DNA from 2 places in the Oceanobacillus sp. FSL K6-0127 genome. Region 2 is predicted to be linked to the other one. Evidence: predicted binding sites of a transcription regulator. Region 2 holds the regulator's gene; the other holds the start of a gene.
The links. Region 2 encodes CtsR, which represses protease genes until heat stress. Its sites were predicted from a motif close to ATGGTCAATAAAGGTCAAACA; they were not measured.
Positions count from the first base shown of each region.

Region 1 (3,433 bases), 1.1 Mb from region 2:
ACGTAATGGTCTTGCACCGAATCGTACATCATAGCCTTGTTTAACGAGCTCTTGCTTCGCTTCATCTGAAATTGTAATGTGAATATTATTTTCCTCAATCGTTTCTTCAAGATCTTTTAGCATTAAATCTACAATTTTTAATAGATCTTTTTCTGCTAACTCATTAAAGTTAACAATTGCATCGAAACGGTTCAAGAATTCTGGTTTAAAGTAGTCACTTAGGTTTTCCAATGTTGATACAGATTCATGACGATCACTGTTAAAGCCAACATTGACTGATTTCACTCCAGTTCCTGCGTTACTTGTCATAATAATCACAGTTTCTTTGAAGCTGACCTTTCTGCCATGTGAATCGGTCAAATGACCATCTTCCATAATTTGCAGGAACATATTCTGTACGTCTGGATGTGCTTTTTCAATCTCATCCAAAAGCAGGATAGAATATGGATTACGGCGAACACGCTCAGTTAGTTGTCCTGCCTCTTCATGACCAACATAGCCTGGAGGTGATCCAATAATCTTAGACACAGCGTGTTTTTCCATGTACTCACTCATATCAAGACGAATCATCGAGTCACGCGTACCAAATAATTCTTCTGCTAATACTTTTGTCAGTTCGGTTTTCCCTACACCAGTTGGTCCGACAAATAAGAAGGATCCAATCGGGCGATCTTTCGCTTTTAGTCCTGCACGACTACGGCGGATTGCTTTAGCAACTTTATCAACTGCTTCATCCTGACCAATTACTTTCTTACGCAGGTTTTCAGCAATATTTTTCATTTTTGCTTGTTCATCTGCTTGCATTTTCGTTACTGGGATGCCTGTTTTCTCTTCGACTATTAATTGAATATCTGAGATGTCGACATCCAGTACTTTTTCACCGTCTACGGCTTTTTCAACTTGCTTTTGTAATTGAATTTCCTGATATCTTAGATTCGCAGCACGTTCATATTCTTCTTTTTCTGCCGCTTCTTGCTTCTCTTTGACTACCTCATCTAAACGTTTCTGCAAGGAATCGGAATCTTTTTGAGCATTTGCAAGATTTAGACGTGATCCAACCTCATCCATCAAGTCAATTGCTTTATCTGGCAGGAAACGATCTTGAATATAGCGACTTGATAGTGTCACAAATGCACGAACAACCTCATCTGAATATCGAACTTCATGGAATGCTTCATAACGATCTTTGATTCCATTTAAGATTTGAATAGCATCTTCTTGCGAAGGTTCATTGACCATGATTGGCTGCAAACGGCGTTCTAGTGCCGCATCCTTTTCAATTTGACGGTACTCTTTCAATGTCGTAGCACCGATTAATTGCAGTTCACCACGAGCTAGTGCCGGCTTTAGGATATTTCCTGCATCCATTTGGGAACTTTCTGCAGTCCCAGCACCGACGATTAGATGAATTTCATCGACAAACAAGATAACATTTTCACGTGCTTGCAATTCTTCAATCAGTTTTTTCATACGTTCTTCAAATTGTCCGCGTATTCCTGTATTCGCTACAAGTGAAGCAACGTCAAGCAAGTAAATTTCTTTATTGAGCAGCTTCGCAGGTACATTGCCTTCTACAATTTTAACTGCTAGTCCCTCTGCGATTGCTGTTTTACCAACACCTGGTTCCCCGATAAGAACCGGATTATTTTTTGTTCTTCTATTTAAAGTCTCAATAACTCGTTTAATTTCTTTATCACGGCCGATTACAGAATCTATGCTACCAGCACGTGCTGCATCATTTAGATTTTTTGCTAATTGGTCAATCAAGCCATTCCCTTTGTTTGCTTTTTGTTTTGTTTGTGTTCCCGTTTTGCTTGCTCCATTACCTTGGAAGAAGTTATTTGAAAATGCTTCATTGAAATCCCCGAACGGAGAATTTGAAAAGAAGTCATTTGAATTCATCATCTTTCCTTGAAGCTCTTGGAAACATGTAGCACATAAGTGCATTTCCACTCGCTGATTATTTATCTGCATTTGCGCATTTATATTTGCTTCATTTGTTCCACATTGTTGACATTTCATTTTCCATTCCTCCTTGGAAATATTCCATATCGTTCTCAGGTTTGACTTTGACTATCTTTGACCTTAACTACATTATACTCTGACCTTTTTTGACTTTCAAGTGTTTTGATAAATTTTTTTATAAAAAGTGAAAAATCCCGACTAGTTATTAGTCGAGATCGTTGGGTATACTTTATTTAACAGCTTCCCTTTGGCGTAATTCAACACGTCTGATTTTTCCGGAGGTTGTTTTTGGAAGCTCGTCCAGAAACTCAATTTCCCTTGGATATTTATATGGTGCTGTTAATGCTTTAACATGCTCTTGTAATTCTTTGACCAATGCTGTTTCGTCATGATCTATATTATTTTTTAATACGACAAATGCTTTGACAATACTTCCTCGAATCTCATCCGGACTTGCGACAACAGCACATTCCTGAACATATGGATGTTTGACCAAAGCATCTTCCACCTCAAATGGACCAATCGTATAGCCAGAGCTAATTATAATATCATCGCTTCTTCCCTCAAACCAAAAATAGCCATCCTCATCTTTGCGTGCCCTGTCTCCAGTGATGTAGTAATCTCCACGGCGAGAATGCTTTGTCCGCTCTATATCTTTATAGTACTCTCTGAAAAGAGCTGGACTATCTAATTTCACAGCAATATCACCAACTTCATTCGTTGAGACTGGTTGACCTTTGTCATCAACAATTTCCACATCGTTACCTGGAGTTGGTTTGCCCATGGAACCAGGTTTCACTTTCATTCCTTTCATTACTCCCAATAGTAATGTGTTTTCAGTTTGACCATAGCCATCGCGAACTGTGATATTGAAATACTTGCGGAATACATCAATAACCTCCACATTCAATGGTTCACCAGCAGATACAGCACTTGTTAAATCCGAAAGATTATATTTGCTAATCGTATCTACTTTTGCCATCATTCGATATTCTGTTGGCGTACAGCACAGGACATTGATTGCTTGCTTCTCTAAAATGCTTAAATATTTTTGTGCATCAAATTTTCCGTGATAAATAAATCCAGTTGCCCCTGTACCAAGCACAGATAAAAACGGAGTCCATATCCATTTCTGCCAACCAGGCCCAGCCGTTGCCCATACTCTATCTCCCTCTTTAATAGAAAGCCAGTGCTCTGGAGCCGTCCTTAAATGCGCATAGCCCCAACCATGTGTATGAACAACACCTTTTGGACTTCCTGTTGTACCAGAAGTATAGGAGATAAAAGCAATATCATCCTTTGTTGTCGATGCAATCTCTAGTACATCAGATTGTTGTTCTCGTAGTTCATCTAAAAAATAAAAATCATCCCGAGTCTCACCAACCACAAATTTGATTAGCTCATCATACTCCTCAATATCCTTATATTGTTCTACGTAAGGATAATAGCTGATTATTCCACGCACTTC
Region 1 covers NZ_CP150287.1:1,698,690-1,702,122, reverse strand. Annotated here, with positions in the region: gene MHH64_RS08500 (ATP-dependent Clp protease ATP-binding subunit) at 1-2,022, opposite strand, end outside; gene MHH64_RS08495 (acyl--CoA ligase) at 2,195-3,433, opposite strand, start outside.
Region 1: a site for CtsR is predicted at 2,099-2,119, ahead of MHH64_RS08500 (ATP-dependent Clp protease ATP-binding subunit). Genes of this name have one in related genera too.

Region 2 (3,433 bases):
TAAGAGATCATTGTAGTTACGGTGAATATATTGAAGACCTGGTGGCTAGAGATAATACTGGAGTTCTGCGTGTAGAAATATATAGGATGCTGTAGAAATACCATTTAAAATCTCTTATTTAGTTTTTTTCGACATAAAACAACTTATTTTATCTTTGCTAAGTTAAAATCCGGTAAAGTTTGAGCTTTTCAAGGAGCGTGTCAAATCTTATACAAGTTTGGAAAAAGCAAGTCGTTTTACTGTTTTAATTTTATCCAGAAAATCTCTTTCATCATTATGAATTGTTTTCATATAGTTAATAAAAGGTTTAACAATCTTTTTAACAAGGAATAAACTCGAGAAGGGTATTTCCATAAAAAATTCTTATATAAGATTAGAAAGTCGTGATGAAACGATTTATATATAGAAACAGATAGTAATTCTTAAAGGGGGGATAAACTTTGCAATCATGGGCAGATCAGCTATTAGGGGAAGACTTTTTATTAATTATTACAAGATTGCTTGTTGCATTAGTATTATCTGGTTTAATTGGTTTTGAACGGGAGATTAATAATCACTCTGCTGGGTTCCGCACGCATATTCTTGTTGGTGTAGGTGCTTGTTTAATGATGATTTTGTCCCTATTTGGGTTTAGTACATTTAATGAAGTAAATGATAATATTCGATTTGATCCTGCGCGTATCCCCTCTTATGTTATTAGTGGAATTGGATTCCTTGGAGCAGGAACGATTATTGTTTATGGTGGAACAGTCCGTGGGCTGACAACAGCAGCTTCTATCTGGGCTGTAGCTGGAATTGGCCTTGTTGTAGGATCAGGTATGTATAGTGTTGCTATTTTCACAACGCTTATTATATTAATCAGTCTGATTTTCCTCAATCATATTGAAAGAATATTTCCTAGGTCAAGGACTACCACGTTTATTGAATTGGTTGTTGATGAAACGATTCAAATCAATCAAGTAGTAGAGGTAATCGAAAAACAGCAATTTTCTATAACAAATATCGAGATTATAAGGCAAGAAAGCAGCTTAAGGAAATTCTATATAAAAATGGGTCGGAAAGATAAACAGAGTCTGATTACCATTTTTGAAGAGATCTCCCGATTTCAGGGAGTAAAAAACATCTCCGAATTAACGAAATAATGCCATTTCAAAAACCTTCCACAGATAATTTGTGGAAGGTTTTTGGTTTCGTTTTTGTTAATTTTGTCTAAGATATATACATAAGTTGTTTGCATCTCCTTCATTTTGGCGTATAATGAAACTATAGTCAAAGATAGTCAAAGTCAAAAGACAACGTGCTGGATAATTCATACAGAAAGGTGTAGGGCAGATGAGCAATATTTCGGATGTAATTGAACAGTATCTGAAAAAGGTTCTACAGGCGAAGGGGCAGAATGCAATTGAAATTAAGCGAAGTGAAATTGCAGATCAATTTCAGTGTGTTCCCTCGCAAATAAATTATGTAATTAATACGCGTTTTACTGTAGAAAAAGGGTATATAGTAGAAAGTAAGCGGGGTGGTGGAGGTTATATTCGTATCATGCGAATTAAGCATCAGGATAAGTCCGAACTTATTGATGAAATTATCCAGATGATTGATGGCTCTATTTCCCAGCGATCGTCTATTGATGTTTTAGAACGTTTATTAGAAGAAGCCATCATTACAAAGCGCGAGGCAAAGATTATGCTTAGTGCAATGGATCGTACGACATTAGCTTTTAAACTTCCATTACGAGATGAATTACGTGCTCGTATACTATCAAAAATGCTTTTGACCTTAAAGTATGCAGGTGAGTAAAGCAGTATTTTACAGATGATTTTGTAAAGAGGTTGTATGTAAAGGGGGAATAGATATTGGAATGTCAGGAATGTCATGAACGGCCAGCTACACTTCATGTAAAACAGGTAATTAATGGACAAGAAACTAAAGTAAGTATGTGTGAGACATGTGCTAAGAAAAAGGGGTATATCACTTATCCAGAGGAAGGCTATTCTCTTCATGATTTACTAACTGGTTTATTTAATTTTGACACGATAAAGATGACGAGCATGAGTGATAATCAATTAAACCAGGTAAAAGAATTGCAATGCTCGAAATGTGGAATGACATTTTCAAAGTTTAAGCAAGTTGGTAAGTTTGGCTGTGCCCATTGCTATGAGTCTTTTGCTTCCAAGCTAGAGCCAATTTTTCGTAGAGTACATTCCGGCAATACGAAGCATTTTGGCAAAATACCAAAACGTGCTGGAAGTGGCTTACAATTAAAAAAACAACTGAAAAGCTATCGAGAAGAGTTGCAACAATTAATTGAAGCAGAAGCTTTTGAAGAAGCTGCAAAAGTTCGGGATAAAATAAAAGCATTGGAAAAAGGGGATAAAGAGCCGGAAGCAGGTGATGAATCTTGAGCTTAGAGCATTTTATCAAAGAAGCACTTAGCCCCTGGATGCACGAACAAGGGCCTGATAATGATATTGTGATGAGTAGTAGAATTCGCTTAGCACGGAACTTTGCAAATGTTACGTATCCAATCCTTGCTGAACAGGAGAAATTGGATGATATTCGTAGTTTTTTTAAGAAGGAATATGAACATCAAACCTTCCAAAACTATAAGAATTTAGAATTTGTCTCAATTAAAGATTTGACACCTGTAGAAAAAAGCGTGCTTGTTGAAAAGCATTTAATTAGTCCTCATTTAGTAAAGCACGATGAGCATGCTGCTGTTATGATTTCACAAAATGAGCAAGTTTCAGTCATGATAAATGAAGAAGATCATATTCGTATTCAGCTTTATTTCCCTGGTTTACAGTTAAAAAAGGCATTGGAAGAAGCTTTTGATTTCGATGATTGGATTGAAGAGAAGGTAAATTATGCATACGATGAAACAAAAGGTTATTTAACTAGCTGTCCAACAAATGTAGGAACAGGAATGCGAGCATCTGTTATGATGCATCTTCCCGCCTTATCGATGACAAAGCAAATTAATCGAATGATTCCAGCGATCAGTCAGCTTGGCCTTGTTGTTAGAGGGATTTATGGAGAGGGCAGTGAAGCGCTTGGTAACATTTTCCAAATATCCAACCAAATTACGCTTGGAAAGTCTGAGGAAGATATTGTAGAGGACTTAGAGAGTGTTGTGAATCAGTTAATCGATCATGAACGAGTCGCACGAAATTATATTATGAAGCGATCAGGTATAGAACTCGAGGATCGTATCTTTCGTTCCTACGGTGTACTGCAGTATAGCCGGAAAATTGAATCAAAAGAAGCTGCAAAATGTATTTCTAACGTGCGATTGGGCATAGACTTAGGTATTATAGAAAATACATCAGGAAATATACTAAATGAATTGATGGTTCTTACACAACCGGGTTTTCTTCAACAATATGCGAATAGAACTTTAAATGCAGGTGAACGTGATGTATTGCGTGCATCG
Region 2 covers NZ_CP150287.1:637,178-640,610, forward strand. Annotated here, with positions in the region: gene MHH64_RS03045 (MgtC/SapB family protein) at 441-1,142, shown strand; gene MHH64_RS03050 (CtsR family transcriptional regulator) at 1,333-1,800, shown strand; gene MHH64_RS03055 (UvrB/UvrC motif-containing protein) at 1,857-2,405, shown strand; gene MHH64_RS03060 (protein arginine kinase) at 2,402-3,433, shown strand, end outside.